Regions from separate parts of the Arthrobacter gyeryongensis genome, predicted to be linked through region 3. Evidence: riboswitches for the same ligand, from Rfam matches in the RefSeq annotation. Region 3 holds a riboswitch; each other region holds the start of a gene.
The links. Region 3 has a riboswitch for thiamine pyrophosphate ahead of thiO (glycine oxidase ThiO). Riboswitches for the same ligand answer to the same signal wherever they lie in the genome.
Positions count from the first base shown of each region.

Region 1 (3,272 bases), on a different contig from region 3:
CCGGAAGAACTCCTCCAAAGCTCCAGGCTTTGGACGGACGGGCACGATGTCGCGGTCCTCGGCCAGTATCGCTTCCACTGTGCCGAGGGCGACGAGCTCATCGAGCAGCGCCAACGTGGGCGGCATGAGCTTGAGGGTTCCGGCGGCTTCGGCATCCAGGATCCCGCGGACCGGCATCCACAAGGACGATGACGCTTCCGTTGTTTGGTGCCTTGGCTCGGCACCGGAAAGCGGGCAGGCAAGGTAGAAGTATGTGTCGAAGCGCTTGGGCTGGTCTGCCGGGGTGACCCAGTTGGCCCACGGGCGGAGGGTGGCGGCGTCGAGCTTCAGCCCGGCTTCTTCGAACACCTCGCGCTGCGCGGCCGCCAGCACCCGGCCGGCGTTGAACCGGGCCGAAGCGGGCTCGACGGCGATGCTGCTCCGGTGCCATGCGGCGGCGTGCTGCTCGACGACGTCGTCCTCGAAGTCCCAGCCGGAGCTGTCCGCCTGGTCCACTCGCCCTCCGGGGAAGACGACCATGCCCGCGGCGAAATCCATCGTGGTCACCCGGTGCTGGACGAACACCTCCAGGCCGCGCCCGGTATCCGCCGGAACCTCCGGGTCTGACTCAACCGTGTGAACGGGGGCCTCGCGGACCAGGATCACGCTCGCGGCGAGCCTAGGTTCGGCCACCGTGGTGCTGTTCGCTTCGCTAATGCCTGCCAAGACCGCTCCTTTGCCCGCTCTGCTGCGTCACATTCTGCTGGATCATTCTCCCAGTTTCTGCGCCCGCCCGCGCCAATCCGGGCCGGCTAGGGCTCGCCCGGCGAATGATCCAGCAGAATCCGTCGGTACGCGTGTTTGTGACCGTTCCGCATAGGCCGGCACAGCGCCCGCAACCCCGCCAAGGTGTAAACTGAACCACGCCCAAAAGGGTGGATTGATAACGACAGGGGAGCGCCGCCGTCGGGCTCGCAGCAATGCGGCACGAGGACGGGCGCTGAGAGTGCGGACAGCCGCAGACCCTCGAACCTGATCCGGCTAGTACCGGCGCAAGGGAGTCGAGTTCTCATAGTGTCCGGACCGGCGCGGCGGAAGCCGCTCGCAGGCAACCGGGAACACTTTCCCCTCCTGTTCCTCAGGAGGACAAAATGACTGGTATTTCTGCAAGGCCGGGCCTCACCAAGCCTGGTTACAACTGGCGCGTCGTGGACATCGTCGTGGCAGCGCTGATCTCGATCGCCGGCGGCGTGATCTTCTGGGCGTGGGACCAGATGGCTCTGGTTGCTACGCCTATGTCCGCCGGCTACCCGCCGCTGAGCGGCCTGATCGCCGGTGGTTGGATGATTCCGGCAGTGCTGGGCATGCTCATCGTCCGCAAGCCCGGTGCGGCAATTTTCTGCGAGACAGTGGCCGCCACCAGTGAGCTCATCATGGGTTCGCAGTACGGCACCACGGTCCTGATCTCGGGCCTGCTTCAGGGTCTCGGCGCGGAACTCATCTTCCTGGCCTTCATGTACAAGAAGTTCAACCTGCCGGTGTCCCTGCTGGCCGGTGCCGGCGCTGGCCTGTTCTGCGGTTTGAACGACTCCTTCCTGCCGTGGGGCTGGAACATCGCCTACGAACCGGTCGACAAGCTCGCGTACATCGTGTTCTGCACGATCTCCGGTGCCGTCATTGCCGGTGCCTTGTCCTGGATCGCGACCCGCGGCCTGGCCAAGACCGGTGTCCTGAGCGCGTTCGCGTCCCGCAAGGCCGCCTCGGAGCCCGTCTTTTCCTGATGCCCAGTCCTGATTCCGGCACACCTGCTGTGGTGCGACCCGCCGCCATTTCCGCGCAAGGCTGGGGCTGGCGGCACGCTGGCCGCACCACGCAGGCCATTCACGCCCTCGACCTGGACATCCGTCCAGGGGAGCGTGTGCTCCTGCTCGGCCCCTCGGGCGCGGGCAAGTCGACGCTCCTGCATGCCTTGGCAGGCGTGTTGGGCGAGGAAGGTGACGACGCCGACGAGACGGGCTCGCTGCTGGTGGACGGCGTTTCGCCGAAGGCCCAGCGGGGCCGTGCCGGACTCATGCAACAGGACCCCGAAACCCAGGTGGTGCTTTCCCGGCTGGGCGACGACGTCGCGTTCGGCGCCGAGAACCTTTGCGTGCCGCGGGAAGAGATCTGGAAGCGGGTCCATGAAGCGCTCGACGACGTCGGGCTGCTGCGTAGTGCCGGTGGCAGTGCGAGCGGCAACTTCGCGCTCGACCACCCGACGTCGGCCCTCTCGGGTGGGCAGAAGCAACGCCTTGCACTGGCCGGCATCCTGGCGATGCGGCCCGGCTTGATCCTCCTGGACGAGCCGACCGCCAACCTTGACCCGGCCGGCGTGTTGGAAGTGCGCGATGCCGTGGGCCGCTGCCTGGACAAGACCGGCGCTACCTTGGTGGTGGTGGAACACCGGGTATCGGTCTGGAAAGACCTCGTGGACCGGATCGTGGTGCTGCAGCCGGGCAGCTCCTCCTCCAAGGGAGGGTCGACGCCAGCGGTGCTCCTGGACGGCGATCCGGACACCGTTCTGGCGCAAGCGAGGGACATGCTCACTGCTGCGGGCGTCTGGGTGCCCGGTTACGTGCCGTCCACCCGGCCACGTTCGGGAACAGGCTCTGGCTCGGGGGCCGGCCCCGAGAGCGCTGGAGAGCTGCTGCTCGGCACGCAGGAGCTCGCGGTGTCCCGCGAACGGCCACGGCGCCGCGGGTTCAAGACCATCCCGCCCCTTCCTGTGCAGTCCGGACTCGACGCCGAAGTGCTCGCCGGGCAGGCCCTGACCATCACCGGTCCCAACGGCGCCGGAAAATCGACCTTCGCGTTGACCCTCGCGGGCTTGTTGGCGCCGGTGTCCGGCACGGTGACTGCAGCCGTCGGGCTTAGCGACGGCGCCGGTAATGACCCGTTCAAGTGGAAGGCCCAGCAGCTGATCTCCCGGATAGGGACCGTGTTCCAGGAGCCCGAGCACCAGTTCGTCACCGGCCGCGTGCTCGACGAGCTCATGTTCGGCCCTAAGCACCTTGGCCATGGCGAGGACCGGGTGGACGAGTTGCTGGAGCGGCTGCGCTTGGGGCATCTCGTCGACGCCAACCCGTACACGCTCTCCGGGGGCGAAAAGCGCCGGCTGTCCGTGGCGACGGTGCTCGCCGCGCACCCCCGGGTCCTGGTGCTGGACGAACCCACCTTCGGCCAGGATGCGAACACTTGGGCCGAGCTTGCGTCCTTCCTGTCCGAACTGCTCGACGCCGGCACCTCCGTGGTTT
Region 1 is NZ_BAABKK010000009.1:127,256-130,527, reverse strand. Features, by position in the region: gene ABEA18_RS06510 (NUDIX hydrolase) at 1-705, opposite strand, end outside; TPP riboswitch at 921-1,056, shown strand; gene ABEA18_RS06505 (ECF transporter S component) at 1,131-1,760, shown strand; gene ABEA18_RS06500 (ABC transporter ATP-binding protein) at 1,760-3,272, shown strand, end outside.
Region 1: it holds a riboswitch for thiamine pyrophosphate, as region 3 does, so the genes downstream of both, ABEA18_RS06505 (ECF transporter S component) here and thiO (glycine oxidase ThiO) in region 3, are expected to answer to the same signal.

Region 2 (3,272 bases), on a different contig from region 3:
CCACGTGATGGCTGCCACACACTGGCTATGTCGCCATCCGGTACCGTGCCCGTCCACCTTACCCTGCCGGCCGGGAAAAGCTCGGATCCTCACGCCGACACGCTGCAGCGCCCGCGGAAATAGGCCTGGCTACCGTGCCTCCGCCCCAGAAAACGGGCTCAGGCGTGCAATCTTGGAGCATCGAAGAACGCCGTTTCATAACGGCAGGATTGGGCAAACGCCTCCATCATAGCGGCGCGCTCCGTTGGCGACGCGGCCTGCGCGGCGGCATCCGTGATGTCGATCGCCGTGCGGGTGGCCGCTGCGAACGCCTCGTCTGCGTAAGTGCGCAGCCAGTCCGCGTAAGGGTGCTCGTCCGACGCTCCCGCCTGAACATAGCCAAGGTGGAGCTGCTGTCCCACTTCGGCGTACAACCAGTAGCAGGGAAGCACGGCAGCCAGCAGCACGGCATAGCTGCCCGATACCGAAGCCGCCAGCAAGTGGTCCACGTAGGCCTTGGTGACTGGGCCAAGCTCTCCGCTCACCTGGCGTCCGCTGAGCCAATTCCGGTGCAGCTCGGACTCGACCTCAAGGCACATCTGCGAGCCGCGGGCCCAGAACAGCTGTTCGGTTTCCCTCGGGGCGAGGGCGCTTGCCCGTGCCAGGACCCGGGAATAGCCGTTGAGATAGATGGCATCCTGCGACAGGTAATAGCTGAACTGCGCTTCGCTGAGGCCACCGGTTTGCAAGTGCTGGATGAAGTCCAGGCCATAAATGGCCGCAAGTTCCGCTTGGGCGGTGTCCCACATCCGGACGGCAAAGTCCCCCGGTTGAAGGTCCTGCTGGAGCGCGTGGAAATGATGGATCGGCCCGTTGCCCTTCCCGACTTCCAGCACCTCGGACCGGGTCAGCGCCTCCTGAAGCCAGGGCTTGACTACACGCAGGGCGGACTCCCAATCACCGAGCCGCGCCTTGGCCGTCGCCATCGCCGAGGATAGGGAGCATCCCGTGCCATGGCTGTTGCGGGTCTCCACGCGTTGACCGGCAAATTCCACCACGTCCTGGCTGAGGACTCCTTCGGTGTTGACCAGGGCGTCGGGGCAGGCCTCTCCCTGCAGATGGCCGCCCTTCACCAGGACGGTGTTTCCGCAGGCGGCAGCCAGGCGTTTGCCTTGCTCCAACGCCGATGCCCAGTCAATGGCAACAGGCTCGCCAAGCAGCATGGCCAATTCAGGAAGGTTGGGGGTCACCAAGTCAGCGAGGGGCAGGAGTTCCCGCAGCGCGGTTTCAGCGGACTCCGCCAGGAGCCGGTCGCCACTGGTCGCGATCATCACCGGATCCAGCACGACGACGGCGGGACGCGCCTCGCCGAGCCAGCGACGGACCTCGTGGATGACGGCCGCGTCCCCGAGCATGCCGATTTTGACAGCATCGACGGTGATGTCGTCGCTAATGGCATCCAATTGCTGGCGCAGGAATTCGACGGGAGGCACATGGACGGCAGTGACGCCCTGCGTGTTTTGTACCGTGAGCGCCGTAATCACGGCCATGCCATAGCCTCCGTTGGCCGCAATGCTCTTGAGGTCTGCCTGGATCCCGGCACCACCCGAAGGATCCGAGCCGGCAATGCTGAGGACCCTCGGGATAGCTCGCTGGATGGCCTTAAGCGGGTAGACGGCTGATTGCGCTGAAACAGTCATGCAAGACATCCCTTCGCCGGTGCTAACCGGACAGGTTCAACGGGTCTGGTCTCAGCCGGCTTGGTGCGCGGCACCCCGTGTCAGTCCCCTAGCTTAACCCGGATCACACCCCACCCGCTGAAATCGCCCTTTGCAACCGCGCTGAGCGGTGGTCCGGTGAATTGGCTGGCAACGCCGAAGCCCCGGTGGTTTCCACAAGAGCGGAAACGGCCGGGGCTTCGGACAGGGTACTGCGTCTAAAGTTCGGACTTGGGCACGCCGACCCCGAGGATGATCGGTTCCGCTGCCGCCGTCGACTTGGCTGGAGCAGCGTCCGCCGCCTTGGCCTCGTGCGCGGCCCCACCGGAGGCGGCCACGGCAACCTCGTGGTGCTCCACGTTGGTGGCGTTGGCGGCACCCTGGGCCCGGCTGGCGCTGCGGTTGCGGCGGCCTCGGCGTCCACGCGAACCCGCTTCCGGGGATTCTCCGCTTGCAACGGCGGCGGGGGTCCCTGCGGGCGCTTCCTCGGCCTCAGTTGCCGTCGTCGCGGTGTCCGGAGCTTCTCCGAGGCCTGCGAATGCTTGTGCCAACAGGTCCAGGCTCATGGCAGGTGCACCACTCGCTGGCTCCTCTTCGTGGTGGACGAAGGGCAACGCAACTTCCTCACCGCCGAATCGCAGCACAGGCTTCGAACGTTCCTCGCCACTCGAAGCAGCGGCAGGAGCCTGGACCGGGGCCGCGGGAGGCTGGGCCGGGGCCGCGGGGGCCTGGGCCGGGGTTGCTTCCGCTACGTGCCCGTCGGCGAGCAATTCCGCCGCGTGGTGGAGCTCGTCGTCGTGCAGGTGGGCTGCGTGGGCAGCAGCCGCGATGGTGGCAAGGGCTGCGCGCGTGGCTGCCTGGCGATTCGGATCAGTGGATTCCACGCTGTGGACCGGCACTGGAGGAGTGATCGGGAGCTCGGTGGTCCCCGGACCGGTGCCCCTGCCGCGGCGACGCTTGCGCTGCTCGGGGCGGACGGCCGGCTGTGACTCCGTGCGCGGGTGGTGGTGTTCAGCGGCCACCACGTTGGCCCGACGGTGCTCCACAGGCTCATCGTGCGTGACGATTCCGCGACCGGCGCACGTTTCGCACTGCTCGCCGAAGACCTCCAGCAGTCCGGTGCCCATGCGCTTGCGGGTCATCTGGACCAATCCAAGCGACGTCACCTCGGCTACCTGGTGCTTGGTACGGTCCCGGCCGAGGCACTCGACCAAGCGGCGCAGCACGAGATCGCGGTTGGATTCCAGGACCATGTCGATGAAGTCGATGACGATGATTCCGCCGATGTCGCGCAAGCGCAGCTGGCGGACCACTTCCTCGGCAGCCTCAAGGTTGTTCTTGGTGACGGTTTCCTCGAGGTTGCCACCGCTGCCGGTGAACTTCCCGGTGTTGACGTCAACAACCGTCATGGCCTCGGTGCGGTCGATCACGAGCGAACCACCGGAGGGCAGGAAGACCTTGCGCTCCAATGCCTTGTGGATCTGTTCGTCCACACGCCATGCCGAGAAAATGTCCTGATCCGAGGTCCACTTCTCGAGGCGTCCCACCAGGTCCGGCGCCACGTACGTGACGTAG
Region 2 is NZ_BAABKK010000022.1:53,170-56,441, reverse strand. Features, by position in the region: gene thiD (bifunctional hydroxymethylpyrimidine kinase/phosphomethylpyrimidine kinase) at 159-1,679, opposite strand; TPP riboswitch at 1,671-1,767, opposite strand; gene ABEA18_RS15440 (Rne/Rng family ribonuclease) at 1,916-3,272, opposite strand, start outside.
Region 2: it holds a riboswitch for thiamine pyrophosphate, as region 3 does, so the genes downstream of both, thiD (bifunctional hydroxymethylpyrimidine kinase/phosphomethylpyrimidine kinase) here and thiO (glycine oxidase ThiO) in region 3, are expected to answer to the same signal.

Region 3 (3,272 bases):
TGCCCCGATGGCTGACTGCAGGACGCTGCCCGGTACCTCGCCGTCGAAGGGCGTGTAGCCGGCACCACGGAAAAGCAGCCCCGCTGAATGGAGGATGGCCAGTTGCCGGGGGTCCTTGGCGTCGAGGGTCCGCAAGTACGCTCCATAGCTCGTCCCCTCGGTCCAGGGCTTGCCGAGTGCCCCCGTTTGCCGCTTGAAATGGAGCAGCGAGCGCTCATCGGGGGCCGGCATGGTGCGCAAAATCCCCACTTTGCCGTCGAGCATCAGCTGGGCGGCGGCCATCCCGGTCATGAGCGAAATCTGGGCGTTCCAGTCCTCAACCGGCAGCGAGGGAGCTGCGACGATCCTGTACCCCCCGCCGTCGGGCAGTTGGACGATTTCCTGTTCGGGCATGTTCAGGCTTGCCCCGCCGCGGCGGCCCTCAAGTTCCACCCGCTTGAGTCCGACTTCCTTGAGCAGCTGCAGGACGGGATCAGCTGTTCCGGAATCGATCTCAGCCTGCACGCCCTTGTAGCTGAGTTTGGCGCGGCTCCGTACGCTTGCCCGCCGCACGGAGACGGTGCGGAACTCCGCCTCGGCATCGAGTTCGAAGTCCCACACGAACGCGCCGCACGTCTGGCCGGCCAACAGGCTTCCCGCATGCTCGCTGATGATCTCGGGGTGCAGCGGTATACGGCCGTCCGGGGCATAGTACGTTTGCCCGCGGTGGCGGGTCTCGGCGTCGAGCGCTCCTCCCGGGGGCACAAAGGAGGGCACATCGGAGATGGCGTAGAGAACCCTGTAACCACCGCCGGACCTGTCAATGAAGAGGGCCTGGTCGAGATCCGTGGAAGAAGCCGGGTCGATCGTGATGAACGGAACGTCCGTGAAGTCATGCGGCGGCAGGGTGTGTCCGGAAACCGCCGCTTCGGCGTCGCGCAGCGCTTCAGCGGGGTAACCTGCGGGCAGCTCGAGTTCAGTCCGCAGCGCCGCCAGCGCTTCCGCAAGCTGGTTCGACGTTTCACTAACGTTCGGGGCTATCCGCTGGTGTGACACGAAAGTCAGGGTAACTCCAAAATCTCGCGGCGTCTCGCTAGGCCGCCGCTGCGTCCAGGGCAGCCAGGAGCGCCTGGGCAGCTGCCGTCGGATCTTGCGCTTCGGTGATTGCCCGCACCACCACGATGCGGCTGGCGCCGGCCCTAACTACCTCTTCCACGTTGCCGAGATCGATCCCGCCGATCGCAAACCAGGGGAGCACGACGCCCCCGACGGTCTCTTCGTCTGCCTGCTTCACCGCGTTGGCAGCGTACTTCACCAGATCGAGCCCGACGGCGGAGCGTCCCGGCTTCGTGGGGGTGGCCCACACCGGCCCGACGCAGAAGTAGTCCAGGCCGCTGCGGCCAGGCGACGCGGCGATGGCGGCGTCAATCTGTTCCGGCGTGTGCGTGGAGAGGCCGATGATGGTGGGGTCGTGGAGCAATTTCCGGGCAGAGCGCAGCGGAATGTCCTTTTGGCCGATATGGAACACCGGCGCGCCGGAGAGGGATGCTACGTCCGCGCGGTCGTTGACTGCCCAGAGACGGCCGTGACGATGAGCCACGGATTGCAGGACCTCCAGGAGTTCGAGTTCTTCCGCCGCCTCAATCGTCTTGTCACGCAGCTGGATGATGTCCACGCCGCCCTCGAATGCGGCATCGACAAACTGCTCAAAATCACCCTTTTGTTTGCGGGCGTCAGTGCAGAGGTACAGGCGGGCGGTGGTGTGGACATCGTGCTGGGTCATGGAAACAGAGTAGTTCCTCTAAACTGGGCTGGTACCGCGGGAGCCGCGGCGGCAGTCACAATCGCCGCTCGGCTGAGAGGGCTTAAGCGCCGACCGCTTGACCTGATCCGGCTAGTACCGGCGTAGGGAAGGACTCCATGGACGAAGTAAACACCCAGCACGAACCCGTGCGCGCGGATGTCGCGGTGATCGGGGGCGGTGTCATTGGCCTCGGCATCGCGTGGGAAGCCCGCAGATCCGGCCGTTCGGTTGCCCTCGTCGATCCCGCACCGGCCAGCGGCGCTACGTTCGCGGCGGCGGGAATGCTGGCGCCGGTCAGCGAATTGCACTACCAGGAAGAGGACCTCCTGGAGCTAATGCTCGAATCGTCGGTATTGTGGCCGGACTTCGAACGGAATGTGACCGGCTCGAGCATCGGCCGCAGCACAGGTTACCGTACGACGCCGACCCTCGCCGTCGGCGCGGACGCTGCGGACCGCCGGGCGCTCGCCGATCTCCGGGATGTGCAGCTGGCCAACGGCCTGGTGGTGGAATCCGTGCGGTTGCGCGAGGCGCGGGAGCGTGAGCCGCTGCTGAGCCCGCAGATTTCCTGCGCCTTCGACATCCCGGGCGACCACCAAGTGGATCCACGCCGGCTTTCGGCCGCGATTCTGGGCGCGCTGGCAGACCACCAGCCCGGCGATTCCAGCTGGATTCCGGGGGCCGAGGACGGTTTTGCGGTCCACGACGCTGCGGCGGGACTCCTGTGGGAGGACGGGCGCGTCGTCGGGGCCGTGCTCGGCTCAGGAATCGAAGTGCTCGCCACGGAAACAGTGGTAGCCAACGGACTGGATGCCGCCCGCTTGGACGGCCTGCCGGATGGATTGTCACTCCCGTTGCGTCCGGTGTATGGCGACATACTGCGGTTGCGCGTCCCGGAGCACCTGCAACCCCTGGTCACCGCCACTGTCCGGGGAATGGTGCGCGGAGTGCCCGTCTATATCGTGCCCCGCGACGACGGGACGGTGGTGATCGGCGCGACGCAACGTGAAGACGGCTTGTCGGCGTCCGGGGGATCGGTCAACCCGGTATCAGCCGGTGGCGTGTACCAATTGCTCCGCGACGCCCAGGTACTTGTCCCGGCTGTGGCCGAACTGGAACTTCTGGAAGCAACTGCCCGAGCGCGCCCGGGCACTCCGGACAACGCACCGTTGCTGGGCCGCGTGGAAGGTCGCGAAAGAACCGTGCCGGGCCTCATCGTGGCCAGCGGCTTCTTCCGCCACGGCGTACTCCTCACTCCGGCAGCGGCGAAGATCTGCGTCGGACTCATGGACGGCACCGCGGATCCCCGGTGGAACAAATTCCGCCCGGACCGCTTCTCCCACCAGCTTTCAACGGTACCGGCCTCAACGGACGACCCATCGGCCGGTACCTTATATCCCCTTCCGAAGGACCACGCATGAACATCAAATTGAACGGCGCAGACCACACACTGAGCGACGACGCGTCTGTCACCACCCTCGTCAGCCAC
Region 3 is NZ_BAABKK010000011.1:40,404-43,675, reverse strand. Features, by position in the region: gene ABEA18_RS09535 (RNB domain-containing ribonuclease) at 1-1,035, opposite strand, end outside; gene thiE (thiamine phosphate synthase) at 1,073-1,762, opposite strand; TPP riboswitch at 1,789-1,908, shown strand; gene thiO (glycine oxidase ThiO) at 1,900-3,204, shown strand; gene thiS (sulfur carrier protein ThiS) at 3,201-3,272, shown strand, end outside.